3 regions of the Paenibacillus sp. VT-400 genome follow, and region 3 is predicted to be linked to each of the others. Evidence: riboswitches for the same ligand, from Rfam matches in the RefSeq annotation. Region 3 holds a riboswitch; each other region holds the start of a gene.
What was found. Region 3 has a riboswitch for cyclic di-AMP ahead of EL84_RS30270 (3D domain-containing protein). Riboswitches for the same ligand answer to the same signal wherever they lie in the genome.

Region 1 (7,936 bases), on a different contig from region 3:
TGCTGGTAGAGCAGAGTATTGATTTTGTACGAAGTGCCGCAGATTACATCTATATCATGGACAAAGGAACCATAACCCTGCATGGGACACCGCAAGAACTGGATATGTCGCAGTTTGAACATCATCTCTCCGTATAGTTGTAGTTAGTCGGCCAGTGGAGAAAGGTTTTAGGAGCGCTTGTCCAGGATATTTGAGTATTTCGGATATAACCGCCGGATGCATTCCGGACAGATGTCATGCGTGAATTCGGCGTGGGTATGCTTCTCCAGATAACTCTCAACGGAGTTCCAGTGTTCCTCTTCGTCCTTGATTTGTTTGCAGACAGCGCAAATAGGCAGCAGTCCGCGCAATGTGCGCACTTCAGACAATGCTTTCTTCAATTGGTGTTCTGTCTTTCTTTGTTCGGTAATATCCATGTGTGCAATTAAAGCGAGATCGGTATCCAGAATTGAATTTGAATAAGATAGAGGGGTGAGTTCTACACGAAACCACCTCTTTTCGTTGTATACAGTATACACGCAGATGTCATATGTATGATTTCGATTAAAGGGTATTCCGCGTTCTTTCAAATTCTGTGCGACAAGTGCCATGTTAGCGTTCTTGCCTCGTTTTGCCCAGGCTTCCGTCAGGTGCAGGTAGTGTCTATGACTACTGTGTATATCCGGGTTTGGTGAGCATTGACCAAGTCCCTGTTGCCAGGCACGGTTACAACTTTGGATAATCCAATTGTCATCAACAATGATGAGCTGGTGACGTATGGACTGGAACGACAGCCTCTCCAGATCGGATGTAACATGTCTCATGGATGAGACCCTCCTTTGGCAGAAATCTTATCTCAGTTCATCTGGAATATCCAAAATATCAGCGACCAGGTGCCTGAATCGGGTTGCTTTGCGTGTGCCGTGAATAAGATTGGATAAACGATAGGGTGGGATGCCATGCTGTTCACAAAAGGTCTTCTGGTCCACTTGAAGTTCGGTTAGCCGTCGTTTGATGGCCCATCCGAACGGAGTAACTGGTTTTTTCTTGTTCAAAAGGGTTCACCCCTGGTTAGAATGTAGTATTCAGCCGCCCTTTCTTCATGTAGAATATATAGAAATGCGAGCTGTATGTTTTATTATATACGTAAATTCGTCATCTAACAATTAAAAAAGACGGAAAAAAGTGTATTTTGTGATTATAAATGGCGTAAATACGTAAATAAAACAAATGAAATGACAAAAAACACGTCGGCAAGGAGGTTGCCGCGTGTTTTTTAGTTTTTTTGAATGAAGGGGAGCAGGCATGAGGAGGAAGAGGATTAGGCCCTGTAGGCATGAAGTCCAGCTCCGAGCATATGGAAACTGGGGAAAAACGATTTCATGGACATCGAGGTTGGCTGTGCCAGTCCATCCGCAGCCGAGGCGCTGACGGTCTTCCATTCATTCTCCAGATCTGTGGCCAGGCGGACCATCAGATCCTTGGTTGTATCGTTGTTCAGGGGAATGACTTTGGAGGCTTCGGTTATGCAGGCATTCATGGCTGAATGCAGGTAACCAAGGACCGCCTCCTCGACCGGGATGTCGAGGTGGTGGTTAATCCAGGCGTGAACAGTGGAGAGGCAGCCAACCGAATCGTATTTGGCAAAGATCTGTTCGAGCTGGCTGAATTCAATCCAGGGGTGCAGAGCTCGTGCGAGTCTGATCAATCGTTTACCCATGGCGGCAGCTTGTTCTCTGAGATCTCCAGGGGTTCGCTGAACATGGACGAGCTTGTCGATCAGAGCTATCCGCCATGTATCCTTGTGATCTGTTGCGGTATAGATGCCTTTGATAGCCATACCTTCAAGACGAACGATGCTCGGATGCAACTGACAACGCATGAATGATTCGAGATCTTCAGCATTACGAATGGTACCCTCCCTGATATGGATATCCATGCCGAAGGAATGGGTGAACCCTCCAACCTGAATAGAGGAATCAAGCAGTTTGACATAATCGAGCAGCTTATTCCCACGGTTCACAATCATTCGCCTCCTGTGTTCGTTAAATGTCACTTAAAGTAACATTTATGTTCCTTTTTGTTTGCTTTGTGTTTAGAAATCCGAATTATATGATAGTTATCATCCCATAAATGTCCGCTTTTTGTCAATAGTATCCGTGAAAATTAATGGATTAAATCTGGAATTTAATATTTGTGTTATTTTATATAACTCATTGTGTTATTTATGTGGTGAAGTGCAGGGAGGACTATATATAAGGAAGGACTATATATAAATGAATCAACAAGATCGGCTCTTACCGAAAAAGAGGGGATCAAATCTAATCATATGCAGTTCATGGGTAAAGATGACGAGATTATGCGATTTTTGATGAAAATGCCTAGCTGAAAAAGAAGTATTAAAAAATACTTTACTTTTAGTTCTGAACCCGGTATAATCAATTCTGTTGCCGATTATTTACGACATGCGGTCGTGGTGGAATGGCAGACACGCTATCTTGAGGGGGTAGTGGGCGTATGCCCGTGGAGGTTCGAGTCCTCTCGACCGCATCATATGAACGATTAAAAAGAAGCTTTCCATTAATGGGAAGCTTCTTTTTTTTGTCTTTTTCGAACAGTATGACATCTGGGTTGAAAAAAGGCCATCCATTACCGGAGGAATGTTGCTCTACCTTCCGGCTACGGGTGGCCTGTGTATTATTTTTGCAGCAAATTCTTGATATCTTCTTCAATCTTGTCCGGTGTTGTTTTGGGAGCATAACGTTTAATGACCTGTCCGTTCTGATCCACGAGGAATTTGGTGAAATTCCATTTGATTGCTTTGGAGCCGAGCAGGCCAGGAGCTTCTGTGCTCAGGTGTTGGAAAAGAGGGTGAGCGCTTGAGCCGTTCACATCAATTTTCTCAAACATGGGGAAGCTCACGCCATAATTCATCTGACAGAACTCGGCAATATCGTCGGAAGATCCTTTTTCCTGTGCAAACTGGTTGCTTGGGAAACCAAGAACTTCAAATGGAGCATCTTGAAACTTGTCTTGCAATTCTTGCAGACCTTTGAATTGAGGGGTAAGGCCGCATGAGCTTGCCGTATTCACAATCAGGAGCACTTTGTCACGGTAGTCGGACATTTCAACTTCTTGACCGCGAAGGGTATTCACTTTGTAATCGTAGACTGTCATCTAAATCGCCTCCATTTATTTACTCTTATATCTTCTATTATATTGGTTGCAATTAAATATTGCAAAACTAATATGGTGTTAAAAGAATCAAAACAGGCCAGTTGTGCTGAATACGTGAATGAATTACGAAGGGATTTTCGTCAGAGTGAGAATTAGATAGCCTTGAAGAGATGGATAGAGTATAACCTTATTGTAAGCGTTATTATGAACGAGTATTGGCAAAAATCTGCCGATTCGGTGATCTGTAAGGACTTTACACCGTCATGGCGGGGGTGTATGATTCATAACGTAATTTCAATTTAAACTAAATTGTACTTGAAAAACGAAACAAACGATAATATCGCTCGATCTTACCTTAAGATATACGAACGATGTTTTAATCGCTGAGTTTCCATTCATTAATGAATGGGAAACGGGGGAACCAACGGAATGCGCTGTCCAGGACAGTGGGCATTCATGGGGTGAATTTTCCGGTGACAGCCGGAAATAGGGCGACTCTCGCGCCCGAATCCGTCAGCTAACCTCGTAAGCGTTAAAGGGAGAGGCAACAAGCCGTACGCTGGTTCATGGTGTTTTCGCCATGGGTTATTTAAGAAGCGTTCGGGAGGCCTTGGTCCCCCACGCTTCTTTTTTGTTGTCTTTTCACGCCAAGGGAGGAACGAATGATGGATACTGAGATGATCTTAGTGACTGCTCCAAATGAAGCAGGACGCAAATTTATCAAATTGCTGATGTACAAAAAAATGCCGTTTGCCGTTCTAACCAACAGTGCAGGGGAAGAGCGAAGACTCCGTAGAATCGGAGTAGAACATGTCATTCGCATGAATACGGCTGCAGCTCAAAAATGGTTTTTGCCGCAGGGCAGCGTAGGCAACGTGTTTATTTTCGAGAACAGCCTGAATCTGACCTGTCGTTATTTACAGATCTGCCGTTCATGGACATCGAAATCCCTGTGCGTCATTACGGAGCAGAGTCATCCTAAGGGCATCTATCGGGGCATGGGCGCAGACCGGATTGTATATTCGCTCAATGGGGAAGTTGGCTTTCTCCTCAATGGTTAATGCCATAGCTTGTGATTGCTCAGGTGTAAGGTGCCTGTTATAATTGAATGTATTAGAATCAATTTCAGAATTCACTCAAGGTATTATGAAATTGATTCATCGATAAACGGAAGTTTGAGGAGACTCATGCATGATGGTGAGTCTTCTTTTTTATGCTTACAAGGAGGAATTGGAGTGCCGGATGTAGGTGGATTGAAATGGTTGTTTTTTGATGTTGGAGATACGCTGGTGGATGAATGGGAGCCGGTTGATGATATTATCGGACAGTTCGTCCGCGAAGCCTGTGCATTGAGATATCCGGTGAAGATTGAGGCGGTAAGAGAACTGTTCGCGAACTGTTACCGAAAATATGAGCAATGGCCTATGAGAGTGGCAATTCGCACATTTGTTAAAGACGAGGGACATCAAAAACAGATTCAGGACAAGCTGAAGTTTCAAAAAGATCTTGAACGTCCTTTTCCTTCAGCAGATTCCGTTCTTCAGCAGTTGTCACGGCATTATCGCATTGGCATTATTGCCAATCAGAGTCCTGGAACGGAAGAGAGACTGGAGAGTTACGGCTTGCGGAAGTATGTTGATGTTCTGGCATGTTCGGCTGAAGAAGGAGTGTCCAAGCCAGACCCTGAGTTATACGCTGTGGCCTTGAAGCAGGCCGGTTGTGAACCGGAGGAAGCCGTCATGATCGGCGATCGGATCGATAACGACATTATACCTGCTCGGAAGCTGGGCATGCGTACGATTCGAATTATGCAGGGTTACGGAAGATTCCAGCCAGAACTATCGGATGACAAACGTGCGGATTGGACTGTTGATTCATTGGATCAACTCTTGCCGTTACTGATACCAAATCAGGATTAGATTCAGATGGTTGTTTATTGGATTGCAACAATAAAGGCTGATCAACTTGGGTATAGCATACCGGAGTTGATCAGCCTTTTTAGTATTTAGTCGATTAGAATGAGATTAGAACAAGCGGATCGTCTGAATGATCAGATATACATTTAGCATAACGATAATAGCTGTAATGACCCATGAGATGATTTTGAGCCACAATTTGTTGGCGAATGCACCCATACTTTTTTTATCACTTGTGAACATCACCAGGGGAATTACAGCAAAGGGCAATTGAAGTGACAGCACGACCTGGCTCAAAATGAGTAGTTCTTCTGTGCCATGTTCTCCTGCAATCGCTGTGACAATTACCGCCGGGATGATGGCGATCAGACGTGTGACCAGTCTGCGTAGCCATGCCGGAATTCGAATGTTCAGGAAACCTTCCATAACGATCTGCCCAGCGAGTGTACCTGTAAGGGTAGAGTTCTGACCTGATGCTAACAGCGCCACACCGAACAGGATACTTGCAACCGTAGTACCCAATAGAGGTGTCAGCAGATGATAGGCATCAGCGATCTCAGCAACCTGCGTCATACCAGCACTGTGAAATACAGCGGCAGATACAATCAGGATGGCTGCATTGATGAACAGGGCCAGTGTCAACGCGATTGTAGAATCCATGGTCGAGTACCGAATGGCTTCTTTTTTGCCCTGTGGGGTCTGTTCGATCTGACGGGTCTGCACAATGGAAGAATGCAGGTACAGATTATGCGGCATCACGGTTGCTCCGATAATACCAATGGCAATATAGAGCATGGCCGGGTTTTGCAGAATCTCAACATTTGGTACAAAACCATGGAGAACACCGCCCATATCCGGTTTCGCCAGAAACAGATCAATCCCGAAGCAGAGGGCTATGGTTGCCATCAGCACAATGACAAGTGTTTCCAGAGCGCGGAAACCTTTGTTTTGCAGTACAAGAATCAGGAGTACATCAACTGCGGTGATGATAACGCCGTATAACATGGGGATGTTAAATAACAGTTTTAATGCGATGGCAGAACCAATGACTTCAGCCAGATCGGTAGCTGCAATGGCAAGCTCACACAAAATCCATAACATCATAACAACAGGCATGCTGAATCGTTCACGACAGGCTTGAGCCAGATCCCGTCCAGTGACGATGCCGAGCTTGCCAGCCAGCGACTGAAGGACAACGGCCATCAGGTTCGATAACAGGATAACGGATAACAAGGTATACCCGAACTGCGAGCCGCCTGCGATATCTGTTGCCCAATTCCCGGGATCCATGTAACCTACGGCAACAAGGTATCCTGGGCCTACAAAGGCGAGGAATTTCTTCCACCATGCAGCATTCTGCGGAACTTTCATGGAACTATGTGCTTCTCCAAGGGAAGGGGCCATGCCCGCAGTAGACAATGATTCTCTTGAAGGAGCGTTGAACGGATTTTTTTTACTCATACGATGATCACCTGACTTTGAATTATTGATTTTGAAATATTGATGCGGTACAAACCGCTCATGATATATCTAAATTTTTATGTTTATTGTTACATTGTACTCCTTCAATTATTTTTGTCTAGTGCAACTTTTATGTATCAACACAAAATTCCGGTTCCAGCTTGAATATGCCCCTTCGTATATTACCCAACCTTGGGGAAAATACAGCCATGGCATTGAAATGCATGAAAATTATAAAGTTGTAAAAGCTGATAAAGATACAAAATTGCGTTTCAAAATGAGCCAGAAGTTTAAATTGAAAGGAAGGCAGTAAAAAACTATATGGATAAGGGAGAGATTCTTAATGGAAGCTTTATATACAGCAGTAGCGACAGTTAAAGGTGGACGTACAGGTTCGGTGACTTCTTCGGATGGCGTACTCAAGCATGATCTGAAAATGCCAAAAGAGCTTGGTGGCTCCGGTGGTGAAGGTACTAACCCTGAGCAGCTTTTTGCCGCTGGATATGGAGCATGTTATGAAAGTGCCCTTGCCAATGTAGCACGCAAAGCAGGTGTGAAATTGGAGGATGTGGTCGTTACAAGTAATGTATCCATTGGTAAAGACCCTGCGGATGACGGTTTTCAGCTGTCTGTTCGTCTGGACGTTAGCATGCCTGGTGTAGATCACAGTCAAGCAGAGGAACTGGCCCGCAAGGCGCATGATTTCTGTCCATATTCCAAAGCAACACGCGGCAACATTGATGTTGTATTAAACGTAGTTTAAGATTTGACTCCTGGTAAGTAAAGGGAACATATAGAGCAGGGTATCCCAGATACCTGATGTTCGACTACAAAGCCCTGCTGGCAATCGGCAGGGTTTTGTGTTGATTATCATATAAGGACATGATGCAGGAGATTAGATGCCAGATCGCGTACTATTTTACATAATTGCACTCTCACTTCATGCTACACATTCCATAAAGGGGGAACGAAGATGAGTATTGAAGAGATGATCGAGCGGCGATTTGTGTGCACAAAATGCAGGGGTACGGATTGTAACATTAAGGAAGTTTCCATGTCAGGAGCAGGTCTGAGCAAGATGTTTGATATACAGCATAACCACTACCTGTTCGTGGCTTGTGCTTCCTGCGGGTATGTTGAAGTATTTGATCCGGATGTCTTGAAAGGGAAAAAACAGGGACAGGTAGGGACGATTCTGGATATTCTGTTTGGCGGGTAGACATGCGCGAGTTGACATTGATCTGAATTTTCTTTAATATAACTTAGTACTGAGTAGTGTCATTGCATGAACCAAATTTGAATTAAACAGGTGATATCCATGTCTTATAGACCGCGTATTGCAGATTTAGAATTAGCTTATGGTAACAAGGAAGACGGATTGTATGAATTCAAAATGAATTTGG
Region 2 (7,936 bases), on a different contig from region 3:
AGACAATATCTATGCGGTGAACACCATTATGCAGATCGGTCCTGAGCAGGTTGTGAGTATGGCAAAAAACCTCGGCATTACAAGCAATCTGAGCGCCGTACCTTCTCTTGCACTGGGAACGTCACCTGTCAGCCCGTTGGAGATGGCGTCGGCCTTTTCCGTCATTGCTGCTGGTGGACAACGGACGCCGCCTGTCGCCATTCTGCAAGTAACAGATGCCGCAGGACGTGTACTCTATGAATCGCCTCAGACGAAGGCTGAGACGGTTGTGGAACCTGCGGCAGCTTATGTCCTAACTCGTTTAATGGAAAGTGTCTTCGAAAATGGAGGAACGGGCAACCGGGTGTCTAAGGCGATCAAACGTCCGGTAGCGGGAAAAACAGGAACAACCAACACGGATGCCTGGCTCGTTGGATTCACACCGGAGCTTTCCACCGCTGTATGGGTTGGTTACGATCAAGGCAAATCCATCTCGACTTCGGATGGCCGCCGGGCAGCACCGATCTTTGCCCAGTTCACAGAGCAGGCACTTGCGAGCGTACCACCCAAAATTTTCACCGTTCCTGATCATGTCGTAAGTGTCTATATTGATCCGGAATCCGGCAAGCTGGCAGGCAACGGTTGTGAAGAGAAACGGCTGGAAGTTTTTATTGATGGTACTGAACCGACAGAGGTATGCCATGGCACAACGGATGATTCGGATTCTGGAGAAGATGAGAAGACCCGTCAGGTACAGAATCAACAAGGCATACAGGAAGAGAAACATTCTTGGTGGGGAGATTTCAAACGTTGGTGGGTAGAATGACGTAAATGCGCAATGACTTAGTTGCGTCACCTATAACCCCTGGTTATATTGAACAATTGGAAATTCACTTCGGATGAAAACTCATAATTATTCAGATCGATGAATAGGATTAAAGCACGAGCAAAAGACCCCCAACCGAACTTTCCGGTCAAGGGGCCTTTTGCTTTTTTCTTTTAGACTGTGTTAAAAGATCTGCCTTAGGCGAGTGCTTCCTTCAATACATCTGGAGAAGCATTCCACCAGTCTTGGTTGTGTGAGATCAGCAGTGTCTTAAGTGCAGCTCGAGCTTCAGGTCCAAGCTCATCCAACATGAAGCGACGCTTCAAGGCATAATCCATGCGATTCACATGTTCCGCCAGCAGTTTCCATCCACGTCTTGCTTCCGTATCAATCCACATCTCACATGCCGTTGCTCCACCATACAGTTGGCCTTCCTCCGTGCGATCGACAGCTACCCATACCAGCCATACCTGGCGTCCGTTGGGTACATCTTCACGATTGGTTGAGAACTTGATATTGCGTTCCACTTTGCTCTTCGCATGCATCGCACCGATATCGATTTTGGCTTCGCCATTATCAATAATGACCGGGGAAAGGTTATTCAGCTCAATGGAGCCTGCACCGAAGCCTTTATGCTTGCTTTTTGCACTAACGATATTCAAGGCAATCTGTTTTTTGCCGTTTTGCTCGTTTTGGTCCATGTTTATAACCTCCAAGGGTTGATACAAATATTTTAACTAATAATTGCCCCATTGCAAACATATACATGCTGTAGATGCTTGTCAACGGGAGGTATTTAACGATGATTCCACGACGCGCCAAGAGCTGGCTCACTGCATCCCTGGCCCTGTGTGTACTTGCCGGAGGGATATGGATCACTCTGGGTTATAATCGCTCAACTCATTCCGAATTGCCAGTACTCGCCCCCGAATCGGGCAAGCCTAAGGCAATAGCCCCAACGCCAGCACCTCCAGAAAGTGTACAGACCCCTACTGCCGAAGTGTACAGCAACCGTGTTGTGGAATATCACATGGATGTAAAACTGGTCGAAGGGAATGTACTGGAAGGGACTCAGACGATTACCTGGACACATCCAGGTAAAAAAACCGTCAGCGAGCTTTACTTTCATATGTATCCCAACGCCTTCTCTTCTGCTGACACCACCTTTATGAAGGAATCCGGTGGAAAGCTTCGTGGTGATGTCATGCCTACCAATGGTTATGGCTCCATGAACATTACCGAAATGAAAACGGAGGACGGGCTCTCTCTGCTGCACCGGATGCAGTATGTGCAACCAGATGACGGAAATATCAAGGACACCACCCTCATTAAAGTACGCTTGCCCAAACCCGTCAAAGGCGGGGAAAGCATCACGCTCCACACCCGATTTGAAGTGAATCTGCCGAAGATTTTTGCCCGGATGGGAACTGCTGATCATTTTGTCATGGCAGGTCAATGGTTTCCCAAATTAAGTGCCTATGAACCTGTGGGCAGACGTGGACGAACAACGGAAGGCTGGAATCTGCACCAGTACCATGGCAATTCAGAGTTTTACGCTGACTTCGGTATATATAGTGTGCGTATTCGGGTGCCTGAAACATACAAAGTGGCTGCTACCGGATTTCCGACGCAGCAAGCCGTGGTGAAGAATGGAGAAAAGGTCTATCAATTCTATGCCGATGATGTGCATGATTTCGCCTGGGCAGCCTCACCCGATTTTGTGTACGCCGAGGAACCCTTCTCTGCACCCAATGTGCCTGGTGTACGAATCAAGTTATATCTGGACCCAGCTCATCAGGATCTGAAAGAACGTTATTTCTACGCCGCGAAGGCCGCTCTAGCCAATTATAGCAAATGGTTTGGCCCATATCCTTATGCTACCTTATCCATCGTAGTTCCACCCAAAGCGGGGAATGGCGCTGGAGGTATGGAATACCCTACGCTAGTTACAGCCTTTGGAGCCGATGACACCACGCCAGGTTATGACCTGGAACGTACCGTAGTCCACGAGATCGGACACCAGTACTTCTACGGCATGGTTGCCAGCAACGAATTCGAGGAAGCCTGGCTGGATGAAGGGTTCACCTCTTATGCAGAAGACAAACTGATGGAGCAGGAATACGGATTGATTCCGAATCTGCCGGTACAATCGGGACTGATTACGTCTCCTTCATCCTTAACACAAGAATCCTGGAAGTTCGATTCACAGAATGAGTATGCGGCCAATGTCTATACACGTGGCAAGCTTGTATTACTTGGTATCGAACATCAAGTCGGTGCCAAAAAGATGGAACGCATTCTCTCTACCTATGTGAAGAAATACCGCTTCAAACATCCCACTTCGGCTGATTTTCAAAACGTTGTGGAACAAGTGACCCGCACTTCCTGGTCTGATTATTTTGATCAATACGTCTATAGTAACGGGATGGCTGACTTTGCTGTAGAGAAGATTCGTGTTACGCCCGTACAGAAAGACGGTCAAACATTGTACGAGTCATCCGTGACGATCGCAAAAAAAGGGAGTGATTACAACGCCGTTCCTGTTCGCATTGCCTTTGAAGACGGGCATATCCTCACCAAGCAATGGAATGGCAAAGAAGATCGCATCACGTATAAATTAACTCACACATCCCCCGTATCCTGGGCCATGACCGATCCCCTGTACTCGATCGTGCTGGAGAACCGCCATATGAACAATTTCCTGAAATCCGGACTGGATGAGCAGACGAAGTCCCGCTGGAGCATGAGTGTAACCAAACTATTAGAAGCCATATTCGGAGGTCTGTCATGGTGAGGTGGAAACGGTGAAAGCGAAAATACGTGAAGGCTGGTTTCTCGTCCGTCAGCATATGTTCATTGCCGCACTCTTATTTCTTTATCAACTCATTTGGGGATATTTCTTCTATCGAATGGTACAATCGGCGGTCATCCCACTACTCCTTCGCTATCCAGATGCTGATGCCGGTGAGCTGAGTACACTTTTGTTCAAAATGGAAAGTCAACTTAACCTGTCTACCCATCCGGAGGTTCTTCGTTATCTATGGATTCTCGGGGGCATGCTGCTGGTTCGCATGTTGATCAGCCCCCTCATTCAGGCAGGACTGCTCTACTCACTTCAGCACTTTAATTCTACAGAAGAGCGCATCCCCTTTGTCCGCGGAATCAAAAATCTGTGGAAACCGATGCTGCTGCTCCACACCATACGTACATTATTGATGCTTCTGCCCGCCTACTGGCTCATACCGAAGCTCTACTCGATTCTCATGGACGGATTTCATTCCCTTCAATTACTTTTGCCTGGTATACCTTATGTTGCTGCCTGGATTGTATATGGTTGGATCATCCACCATGTCATACTCTATATGCAGTTCGGTGTTTCGGCACCAGAAGGAGAAGGCGGGGCTCACGGTACCCTCAAAGCACTCTGGATTGCACTGCGTCATCTCATCGCTGTAATCGGCATTGCACTTCTACTGGGTGGAGTACACCTGCTCGTCTTTGGGGCATTCACTACAGCCTCATGGTTATTAACGGGACTGACCGGACTTATACTACAACAGACGTATCCACTTGCCAGATGTCTATTGAGTCTGTGGAAAATATGCAGCCATTTCCGATTATGGCAGTCCAAAATATCCAAAGGTGAGAGCAGATAGTTTAAAAATTGTTACCATCACATGTTAAACTCATGGCCTAATATGTACTTATAAATAGGCAAACCTCAACCTTTCCCCGTCAAAGGTCGAGGTTTTTTTTGCTAAATTTGTTGCTAAACGTTGCCAAAGCCGTACTCCTCTGTTACAATAATCGCAGTGAGTTTTTAGTAACAACTTTGTAATCTTTACATTCATATTTGTAACTACTTAAAATTAAATCGTCATTTCTTGATTTCGCAGGTGCATAACTAGCATAGCCAAATTCCTGGCACCTGGGAAGCGGGGGAACCAGTTATGGGTGAATTGATCTTGCTACAGAGGGATCATAGGGGACCTTCAACCGAATCCTTAAGCTAACCTCGCAGGCATTGGAAGGGGAATATCTCTTGTTCAAGAAGAAATTAACCGCAGCTGTACTTAGCATCACATTCGCTTTATCGCTTGGTGCAGGTAGCGCATTCGCAGATTCAAAGATGGACACAGTAATTGATTCAGCAATGGGAACTACATACAAAAGTGGGGGAACAACGCTTAACGGCTTTGACTGCTCCGGATTTACACGGTATGTATTCGACAAGTTGGGTATTGATTTGGCACGCCAATCCAGTTCCCAATTCGACATGGGCGATTCCGTATCCCGCATGGAGATGAGAGCTGGCGATCTGGTGTTCTTTAATACAACAGGTAAAGGCGTATCCCATGTAGGAATCTTTGTAGGGGATGGAAAGTTCGCACACTCCTCTTCTTCCAAAGGCGTTACGATCAGTGCATTGAGTGAAAACTATTGGGCCAATCGTTATGTTGGCGCAAAACGGATTATGAGCACGGACGCATATGAATCACTGGCCCTTGACTAGGGACAAGCTGAGCAACATGATGCTGTAACCATTAAACATACTGGAACGAAGCAAGAAGCATAACAGAACCGCCCGGTACATTCTCCGCAGGAATGTATCCGGCGGTTTTTTTGTGCTTCAATCCTTATTCATGTTGCAAGTTATACTCGGGTTATATCCTGCGACATCAACAGGTTCATTTTGCGTTCGTTCGTCCGTGCCCTTATGATGTTTTTACCCATCCCGTTATAATATAAACGAAATTACCGGAACTTTTGTTTCATTTTTTTTTCTTGGGAAGGAAGACTTGCTAAATGAACATCACTTTTGTAGAGTGGACAAAGAGTTCTGTTTCAAGGAAAGGAGCATGCAGGTGTATGAAGGAAACCCCTGTGACGTTTCACGTTGTACCCATGCGAGAAGAACATGCGGAGCTTATCTGCAGCTGGCAGTATGATCCGCCTTACAATATCTACAGCTGGCTCCCCTGGGAGCAGATGAAGGCTCTGGAAGTGGAATTCGGAGATGCACAGCTGCGGCAGGAGCAATATGCGATCGTCCTGGATCAGAACGATCGTATATGTGGGTTTGCTCAATACTTCCCACTTCAAGGGGTAACCCGGATTGGCCTTGGCATGCATCCAGAGCTGTGTGGTCAGGGTCAAGGGACAGCTTTTGTCACTGCCATTGTACAGGAAGCTATTCGCCGAAATCCCACGAATGAGATTGATCTGGAAGTACTCACTTGGAATGCTCGTGCCATTCAAGTTTATCTAAAGAGTGGATTTGTCACCCAGGATACATACGAACGACAGACCCCAAGCGGCTTGAAGCCCTTTCACTGTATGGTTTATGAAGGGCCTCGCGGTTAGAATCCATTGCAAAACAACCAAATTTGCCCCTTGTTATGTGATTAGTTCAAAAAATTCCCACAAAATGCTATGATGTCAGTACAGGTTCCGTTATAATGATATGGATAGTTTCAGGTTAGATGATCTTTCATTCTGGAGGGGACATAAGGGATGCACAAATGGATCATGAGCGGAGTATTTTTTGCAGCATGCGCTTTAGCTATTGTTTTAATGTTTACGCTTCCAGGGAAAGAAGAAGTGGCTGAAGAAGCCAAGCCAACCATGCCGGAAGTAACATTGGATGCCGGACAAGCTGAAGCACTGGTCAAAGCCAATTGTATCTCCTGTCACGGGGATCAGCTTCAAGGTGGCGTAGGACCTGCTCTGGCCAACATCGGCAGCCAGGATGATCTGGAGAAGATCTATTCTACGATTGTCAAAGGTAAAGGTGGCATGCCTTCCTTCAAGGGCAAACTGCAGGACGAAGAGATTGCAAATATCGCCATGTGGCTGTCAGAGAAGAAATAATCTCTGCATACGCATAACAAATAGGCGCTTAATCCCCTTTTGGGAGAATAAGCGCCTATTTGTTATATCAATTATTAAGCCTCTGCGGCATGCTCAGCCAGAAAGGCCTCAACTTCACGTGCGGACGGCATCCCGGACTGGGCGCCGAGTTTCGTCACGGATAACGCGGACGCACCCATGGCGAAGCCTACGGCCGCGTCCAAAGTCTCACCGCGCGCGAGGGCTACCGCCAGCGCGCCGTTGAAGCAATCGCCAGCGCCGGTCGTATCGACGGCGCTTACGGCGTAGCCGGGCGCACGGCACGCGCCGGCACGCCCTGCTTGTACGCGGCAACCAGGCGCCGCCGCGTACACAGCCCCCTCGGGGCCGAGCGTCGTGACGACAGCGGCCCCGAGGGATGCGGCGAGCTCTGCGACCGCCGCATCCAGGTCTTCCGGCCGGAGATGATCCCGGCCGGTAAGCACGGCAAGCTCACTGCGGTTTGGCGTGACAACGTCGACGCACCGCAGGAGCTCCTGGGGCAGACCCGGCACCGCGGGAGCCGGGTTGAGCACCACCAGTGCGCTGCCTTCAGCCGCCAGTTGGGCGGCGCGGGTAACCGCTGGCAGCGGGATCTCCAGCTGTAGCAGCACCGCTGCGGCTGCAGTCAGGCTTTTAACCGTATCCGCCTCTTCCAGCATTTCAGGCGCCACTTGCCCATTCGCACCAGGAATAACAATAATCCGGTTGTCTCCCCGAGAAAGCCAGATGGAAGCCGTCCCTGTAACCGTGTCTTCCAATATGCGAACCCGCGAGGCATCTGCACCACTTTCCGTCAGACTGTGCAGCAGACGTTCGCCAAAACCGTCCGATCCCACCGCACCAATCATCGTAGTCTGTCCACCCAGACGCGCAGCAGCAACAGCCTGGTTCGCCCCTTTGCCACCAGCGAGATAATGCAGCTCCTCACCGCTCACCGTCTCTCCCTCTTCCGGAATCGTGTCTGTCTTCACTACAAGATCCATATTGAGACTGCCTACGACAGCAATAAGAGGTTGTTTCTGATTATAGTCTGACATGTATGGTTCACTCACTTCTGGCCGCGTGATAATAACCAACCTCGTTATTGCGACCTCATTTTGTCATAAGCTTCGTTATATTGCCCTGCTTCCTTGATATCTACAGATGTAATACCACCCGCATCCCATGATGTGAGACGCAGCGTAACCGTTGTATAATCAATCGTAATAAAAGGATGATGATTGAATGCTTCCGAGATCG
Region 3 (7,936 bases):
TCATTCGACAAAATTCGTCATACGGTGTCGAATCTTAGGTGAATCGCAGAGCTCAAAGCGTTAATATAAAAGAAATTAAAGGAGTGAGTCGACATGGAACAACGTTTAACGGAAGAGAAAGTATTCAAAGATCCGGTACATAATTATATCCACGTGCAAGATCCGGTTATATGGCAGTTAATTAACACCCCGGAATTTCAGCGTTTACGCCGGATTCGTCAGCTGGGTACTTCTTACCTTACCTTTCACGGAGCAGAGCATAGTCGGTTCTCACATTCACTAGGTGTTTATGAGATCACACGCAAGATCATCTCTCAATTTGAAAGAAGTCATTATTCGGATTGGCCGAAGGAAGAAAAGATTGTAGCTCTGTGTGCAGCTCTGCTTCATGATCTCGGGCATGGGCCATTCTCTCACTCCATCGAGGAAGCTTTTGACATGAATCACGAAGATTGGACTTGCCGCATTATTACAGGTGATACCGAAGTAGGGGCGATCTTAAGACGGTATGCTCCTGATTTTCCTGAGAAAGTAGCGTCTGTCATTCAAAAAACGTATGAAAAGCCGATTGTGGTGAACTTGGTGACCAGTCCGCTTGATGCAGACCGAATGGATTATTTGCTCAGGGATGCCTATTTTACAGGTGTAAATTATGGCACGATTGACCTTGATCGTATCCTTCGGATGCTGCGTCCTTATCATGGGCGGATTGTAGTCAAGGAGTCAGGCATGCATGCTGTGGAGGATTACCTAATGTCTCGGTATCAGATGTATTGGCAGATTTACTTCCATCCGGTAACTCGTAGTTCTGAAATTATATTGCGGCAAATATTCAAGCGAGCGAAAACACTCCTACAACATGGTTTTCAATTCCGCTTCATGATTGATCCACTCCCTCAATTATTTGAAGGAGAATTATCCGTGGATGAATATTTGCAGTTGGATGAAGCATTAATTCAGACGGCATTTACGCAGTGGCGCAAGGAGGACGATACTGTTCTAAGTGAGTTATGCGAACGTTTTATGGATCGCAAGTTATATAAGTATGTAGAGCTTGAACAGGTCGACTTGACAATGATGGAAGAGATTCGGGAAGCTTTTGTACAGGCTGGCCTCGATCCCGAATATGATCTTGAAATTGATTTTCCTTCGGATAATCCGTATGATGTGTTTCGTCCGGATGAATCCACAGATAAGCAGATTCTTCTTCTGGATCGACAGGACAATTTACGTGAGTTGTCAGAAGTATCTGACATTGTCCGTTCCATCAGTGGGCTTCACCGAGGGAAACATCATTTGTATTACCCTCAAAACAAGGTGGATGCGATTATTCACGAATTACCGTCACATATACGCCCCTATTTCTTGTAATCATGTGGGTATAATCCGATGAAGAATTTCGATATCAAAACACTTTCTAAAAGAGCTATTTTTCATGATACAGTAATCTGCTTTAATGGGGAGTATATGTAGATCGACATAATTTTGTAAATGCAAGTAGGCAGAATGAGCAAAATCAACAATATATAGATCAGAATATCCGTATATCTTCTATATATTGTAGTTGTGAAGAAACAAACGTAATGATGTAATACACAGATACCCAAAATGTTTTATGTATGAGTCATTGAATTATTGAATTTTACAAATTGGATTTTGAAAAAGAAGATAGTCGTTATTTCGACATGAAGGGAGATACAGACATGATGCTGTTCGACACACATACACATCTGGATGCACCACAATTCGACGAGGACCGCGAGGACATGATTCAGCGTGCTGTGGATGCAGGAGTTGGTCGCATGATCAACATTGGCTTTAACCGGGAGACGATTCCAACCACAATGAAACTCGCCGAAACATATGACTTTATATATGCAGCTGTAGGGTGGCATCCCGTAGATGCGATCACAATGCAGGAGGGCGATTTGGAGTGGATTGCATCTTTATGCAAGCATGAAAAAGTGGTTGCGATCGGTGAGATTGGATTGGATTATCACTGGGATACTTCACCAAAAGAAATACAGCATCGCGTATTACGACAACAAATTGCTTTGGCGCGTGAAGTGAACATGCCAATTGTCATCCATAATCGGGATGCACATGAGGATATCATAAGAATTTTGCGTGAAGAGAAGGCGGGCGAAGTTGGTGGTGTGATGCACTCGTTCTCGGGCAGCTGGGAAACAGCAAAAAGTTGCCTCGATATGGGCTTCCATCTCTCCTTCGGAGGACCGATCACATTCAAAAATGCAAAGCAACCCAAAGAGGTGCTGGAGAAGGTTCCTATGGACCGGTTTTTCATTGAAACAGATGCTCCATATTTGACACCGCACCCTTATCGTGGGAAGCGAAATGAGACAGCGCATGTACGTCTGGTTGCAGAGGCAGCTGCGGAAATTAAAGGCATTTCGGTGGAGGAAATTGCTGCAATAACAACCAAAAATGCCATGGAACGATTTGGGATTCGTTAAAAAAACGAGCAAATGAGGTGAAAAAGGCAGGTAAGCGGAGGTAATTTGCCCTTTGATCCAAATAAATCAAGAATATTACAATATTTTAACCAAATATTCAGAAAAACGTACTTGATCAACGCTTTACAACATGCATCAAAACAGGATATCATCTTTTCAGTGAATTGTTGTGCGGAAAATTGGACAGATGTTCGGGGGATGAACAAAGGGACACTTTCCGATGAAACAACATTACTTTCATGAATCAGTCTCGCTGAGTCTCCGTTATCGGAGAGCGGGGGAACCAATAGGGCTTAAACATCGGTGTATTTGGCCGATGCGCAACGTTCGCTGACCCAAAAGCAGCGAAGGGAACTGCGAAGCCGTATTTGATTTCTTCTTTGGGTCTCGGGGTGAATTCAAGGGCGTCCGCCATGAGCGGGTGACCCAAGATAGGGCGGCTCTCTTTCGCCCGAACCCGACAGCTAACCTCGCAAGCGGAAAAAGAGAGGCAACCTCGTGCATGAATTTCCGATATTCAAAATCATTCGGAAGCCACGAAAGAGTTCCTCTTACACTCTTTCTTTGGCTTTTTTGTTTTTGAATAAAAGAAATATTGTCATCATACGGTAGGTATTCAGGAGGATGACATCATGTTGCGAAGATTGATTCATGGTGCAGAACCGGATTATGTTGGTCCAATCTGTGTTCTGTAGAAAATTTGGTATAGTCACGTCAAAGACATCATGCATTACTTTAGACGGCGAGGCTATGAAGGAGGACGGAGAAGTGGGCACATTCCAACCAGAAGAGACCCATGAGTCACGATCATCCAGTAAGTCTTTCGCGTTGCGGTGGAAGCATGAGAACATGCGTCAAATGGCATTGATCGCGATTTTCTCAATTGCGCTTACAATCATGATCTTGTTAGTCGTTTACGGTCAGGCCGGGAAACAAATTTCACTGGTTATTGATGGCAAAGCTCAGGTGGTAGAGACTCGTACAGGAATGCTTCAGGAAATGCTGGAGGAGCAGTCGATCACAGTCAGCCCTCACGATAAGGTATCCATGTCCATGAATGGGGCGTTAACAGATGGAGACCGAATCGTTATTGAGCGGGCCGTTCCAGTTAACATTACGGCAGACGGAGACACCAAGACTCTGTATACAACCGATTCATCGGTAGAAGATGCAATTCAAAAATCAGGTATTCAAGTTGAAAGTAATGATAAAGTGTATCCGGCGCTTGGAACTGCGATCAAACCGGAGATGAAGATCCGTGTAGTGCGCGTAACAAAGCGTACAGTGGACGTAGAGCAACCGATCGCTTACAAAGTCATTAAAACGGCTGACCCTAGCTTGTACAAAGGGGATAACCGTGTCGTTGTGAACGGCAAAGAAGGCACAATTGTGCAGCATATCGAAAAGGTATTTCAGGATGGAGAATTGGTCTCCAAAAAAATGGTCGGCAAATCTGTCGCGAATAATCGTGTAGATAAAGTGATCGCTGTCGGCACCAAAGCAAAACCGGTCGTGAAAGAACCTGAGATTCAGACCGTATCGGCTCAAACGTCAACAACCAAAAAGGCTACAACAACGAACTCGAAGAAAACATCTGCCTCGGGCAGCAAAGTGATTACCGTATCCGGGACTTCTTTTAAATACTCCAAAGTACTTAAAAATGTATCCATGACTGCCTACTCTTCCGAAGAGCCTGGCATTGGAACTAAAACAGCTTCCGGTACTCGTGTAACGGAAGGGCGCACCATTGCGGTTGATCCCAAAGTCATTCCAATTGGCTGGTGGGTATATATCGAAGGTCTGGGATTCCGTCGTGCGGAAGATACAGGCGGTGCCATTAAAGGCAACAAAATTGATGTGTATTATGACAGTGTGAAGCATGCCCTGAATTTTGGACGTAAGAAAGGCAAGACGGTCTACGTGATCGGTCCGGTGAAGCCGGAAGCGAACTAAAATCGTTTTACTTTGAAATGGGAATGCTATAAAATAGTTGCATGAATGATTCATGCGGAATATGCGGCGGAGGAGTCTGAATTCAGTCTCCCCCGCCGTTTGGCAGAGAAGAGGATATTCCTCTTCTTTTTGCGTTAGAAAGGAAGAAATGGAACATGATAAAAGAAGTCATTGTGGTGGAAGGCCGTGACGATACGGTAGCTATCCGTCGGGCCGTGGAAGCCGATACCATAGAAACAGGTGGATCAGCCATCAACCAACGCATTCTGAAGCGGATTGCGCTTGCTCAGGAGAGACGGGGAGTCATTGTACTGACAGATCCGGATCATGCTGGCGAACGCATTCGTAAAATTATTGCGAACAAGGTCCCTGGCTGCAAACATGCCTTCATTCCGGAAGCCGATGCAACGCGCAAAGGGGACATTGGGGTGGAGAATGCCTCACCCGAGGCGATCCGTCATGCGTTGGCGCGCGTACATACTTCATACGAAGGTGCTCCGAGCCTGATCGATTGGGAGGACCTGATCGCGGCAGGACTTATTGTGCATCCGCAGGCTGCTGCACGTCGTATGGAGATGGGCAATCTGCTAGGCATCGGTTATTGTAATGGTAAGCAGTTCCACAAACGTCTCAGTGTATTTCAGATTACACGGGAAGAGTTCTCTACAGCATTAGCGCAAATTGAACGTGAAGGATTGTGAGCATATGAAGAACATGGAAGAGACGATTGAAATTGCAACGCCCAAGCGTACGAAAGAGATTATTCAAAGACACGGATTCTCATTTAAGAAAAGTCTGGGTCAGAACTTTCTGATCGATCAAAATATACTGAACAAAATTGTTAATGCAGCCGATTTGGACGAGTCCAAGGGTGCGTTAGAGATTGGGCCGGGTATTGGAGCCCTCACGGAACGACTGGCTCGGGTAGCCGGTCCCGTCACAGCCGTAGAGATTGATCAGCGCTTGATCCCAATCCTGGGAGAAGTGATGCAGCCTTATTCAAATGTACGTGTTCATCATGGGGATGTGTTGAAGCTTGATCTGGCTGAGTTGTTTAATACGGATTTTGCATCCGTGGACAAAGTCAGTGTTGTGGCTAACCTGCCTTATTATGTAACGACTCCAATCATGATGAAACTTCTGGAAGAGAAACTGCCGGTAGACAGCATTGTTGTCATGATCCAAAAAGAAGTGGCTGAACGCATGGCTGCTGCACCGGGATCAAAAGACTATGGCAGTCTGAGCATCGCAGTTCAGTACTACAGTATGCCGGAACTTGTGTGTATTGTGCCTCCTACGGTCTTCATTCCGCAACCTAATGTGGAATCAGCTGTCATTAAGCTGAAGGTGCGTGAGCAGCCACCAGTGGAGATTCCGGATGAAGCACACTACTTCGAAGTGGTACAGGCTTCTTTTGCTCAGCGGAGAAAAACAATCTCAAACAACTTGAAGGCACGTTTCTTCACAAAGGAGAACCGGGAACAGGCAGACATTCTGCTGGAGCAGGCAGGTATTCAACCGTCCCGGCGTGGAGAGACATTGAGTCTGCAAGAGTATGCCACACTCAGCACCGTAATGTGGGAAGCTGGGGTACGTGCAGCGCTGTAAAATTTGAATGAACCAAACCGGGTCTTTGCCCATACGATGGGGTAGAGGTGATTACGTTGATGAATATCGGAGACTTGGTCGTTCGGAAGTCATACGGCGGCGATGTGACTTTTCGGGTGGAAGGCCTCCAGTTGGATGCTGCGGTCATTAAAGGGACTGAGTTCCGGCTGATTGCCGATTCCCCGGTGGACGATTTGATACAGGTTCCTTATGAACCACAAAGCGCCAAGACCAGACAGGCGCATATTAAAGCACATCAGACCCTGTCCCGTCTGCAGCAGAATCGTATGGAACAGGCTGAGCGGAATCGTGAAGGTCTGGTACAGGATTGGTCTGCCCAGCAGGAACCGGCTTATTTTGAAATGCCTGGAAAGGTGCTTCATCTGGATGGAGATCCGAACTATTTGAAAAAAAGTATGGATCTCTATGAGCAACTTCGTGTGCCCGCAGAGGGACAGTATGTCCATGAATCGGCAATGGCAGATACCTTATACCGCTTATTACCCAAAGTACGTCCGGATATCGTAGTTATTACGGGTCATGATGGGGTGTTAAAAACACGTCAGCCCTATGACTTATATAGTCTTGGTAGCTACAAGAACTCGCAAAATTTTGTGTCGGCCATTCAGGTGGCCAGACAATATGAACGCCATCTAGACGCACTCACTATTGTTGCAGGGGCCTGTCAGTCCCATTTTGAGGCACTGCTGCGCGCTGGAGCGAACTTTGCCAGTTCTCCAGGCAGAATTCTCATTCATGCACTTGATCCGGTCTATGTGGCAGCCAAGGCCTCCTTTACTTCTGTGCGCGATACGGTCAACATGAGTGATGTTCTGCACAATACCATCAGTGGTAGCCAGGGTGTGGGTGGTGTTGAGACACGGGGGAGTTACCGGGTAGGTCTGCCTGGGCTGAATGATTTATCTACGCTAAAAGTGAACCCGTCGGCAGTCTGATGTAGGCCATTTAAAGTCCCAATATGGGGCTTTTTTTGTTTGAAAAAAAATTCATTGACAACAACTTTTTGATGCTGATATAATAATTAGTTTTGATTTGACAATGACTGTAAAATCCGGTATAATGGACAAGAAAAGAGGTGGTCGTCGACAATGGCTAAAAACACGCTGTTGGATATCAAACGCAATCTCGATGCACATATTGGTCAGAAAATTATGTTGCGGGCTAATGGTGGCCGCCGTAAGACCATTGAGCGTACGGGTGTATTGGAAGAAACGTACCCTTCTGTTTTTATTGTTAAGCTTGATGAGGAGCAAGAAACCTTCAAGCGAGTATCTTATAGTTATGCGGATATACTTACGGAATCGGTGGAAGTCATGGTTTATGACCCGGGCAGCCAGACGCATAGTTCCTATATGGAGACGTAAGTATCGATTTACAGGCGATTCGCCCCACAAGGCGGATCGCTTTTTTGTTTTCTTTAAACACCAATTCTCCCTCTAACGTAACCCATACATACTCAGGAATGAGCGAGGAACGGTCGCGGCATACTATATGGACAGGTGAAGGGACAGTTTCTTAAGCAATGCAGGAAACTGAATATGGCCTGGTGACAAGATGTCCAAAACGTGAACGAACAACGAACTCATCACATTATGAAGGATACTTTGGAGGAGGATGGTTCATGAGTCGCAGAAGAAGAAGTGTCATGTCAGAGGATCTGAAGAATGAGCTCGCGAAAGACCTGGGTTTCTATGATACGGTGCAACAGGAAGGTTGGGGCGGAATTAAAGCCAAGGATGCAGGAAACATGGTAAAACGTGCAATTCAACTTGCTGAACAGGCTGCGCGCAAATCTTAAACCGTTTCAAGCAGACTGAAAAGCGGGGAAATCCGTCAGGAATAACCCCGCTTTTTCCCCTTAGATGCGGAATACAAATGAC

Region 1: another riboswitch for cyclic di-AMP. It lies ahead of EL84_RS13435 (hypothetical protein); the one in region 3 lies ahead of EL84_RS30270 (3D domain-containing protein).
Region 2: another riboswitch for cyclic di-AMP. It lies ahead of EL84_RS06505 (C40 family peptidase); the one in region 3 lies ahead of EL84_RS30270 (3D domain-containing protein).

Annotation. Positions count from the first base shown of each region.
Region 1 is NZ_LELF01000067.1:625,384-633,319, forward strand. It holds gene urtE (urea ABC transporter ATP-binding subunit UrtE) at 1-137, shown strand, start outside; gene EL84_RS30835 (hypothetical protein) at 168-803, opposite strand; gene EL84_RS13415 (hypothetical protein) at 831-1,034, opposite strand; gene EL84_RS13420 (urease accessory protein UreF) at 1,301-2,002, opposite strand; tRNA gene EL84_RS13425 (tRNA-Leu) at 2,447-2,529, shown strand; gene EL84_RS13430 (glutathione peroxidase) at 2,677-3,156, opposite strand; cyclic di-AMP (ydaO/yuaA leader) riboswitch at 3,528-3,703, shown strand; gene EL84_RS13435 (hypothetical protein) at 3,819-4,217, shown strand; gene EL84_RS13440 (HAD family hydrolase) at 4,392-5,075, shown strand; gene EL84_RS13445 (Nramp family divalent metal transporter) at 5,181-6,476, opposite strand; gene EL84_RS13450 (organic hydroperoxide resistance protein) at 6,877-7,296, shown strand; gene EL84_RS13455 (zinc ribbon domain-containing protein) at 7,507-7,752, shown strand; gene EL84_RS13460 (hypothetical protein) at 7,852-7,936, shown strand, end outside.
Region 2 is NZ_LELF01000050.1:25,617-33,552, forward strand. It holds gene EL84_RS06485 (transglycosylase domain-containing protein) at 1-805, shown strand, start outside; gene EL84_RS06490 (YwhD family protein) at 1,003-1,506, opposite strand; gene EL84_RS06495 (M1 family metallopeptidase) at 1,608-3,599, shown strand; gene EL84_RS06500 (hypothetical protein) at 3,610-4,461, shown strand; cyclic di-AMP (ydaO/yuaA leader) riboswitch at 4,707-4,844, shown strand; gene EL84_RS06505 (C40 family peptidase) at 4,848-5,318, shown strand; gene EL84_RS06510 (GNAT family N-acetyltransferase) at 5,675-6,169, shown strand; gene EL84_RS06515 (c-type cytochrome) at 6,320-6,676, shown strand; gene rbsK (ribokinase) at 6,751-7,734, opposite strand; gene EL84_RS06525 (4a-hydroxytetrahydrobiopterin dehydratase) at 7,779-7,936, opposite strand, start outside.
Region 3 is NZ_LELF01000069.1:47,972-55,907, reverse strand. It holds gene EL84_RS30280 (HD domain-containing protein) at 94-1,371, shown strand; gene EL84_RS30275 (TatD family hydrolase) at 1,704-2,474, shown strand; cyclic di-AMP (ydaO/yuaA leader) riboswitch at 2,716-2,969, shown strand; gene EL84_RS30270 (3D domain-containing protein) at 3,243-4,427, shown strand; gene rnmV (ribonuclease M5) at 4,583-5,128, shown strand; gene rsmA (16S rRNA (adenine(1518)-N(6)/adenine(1519)-N(6))-dimethyltransferase RsmA) at 5,133-6,035, shown strand; gene yabG (sporulation peptidase YabG) at 6,095-6,991, shown strand; gene veg (biofilm formation stimulator Veg) at 7,145-7,420, shown strand; gene EL84_RS30245 (small, acid-soluble spore protein, alpha/beta type) at 7,678-7,854, shown strand.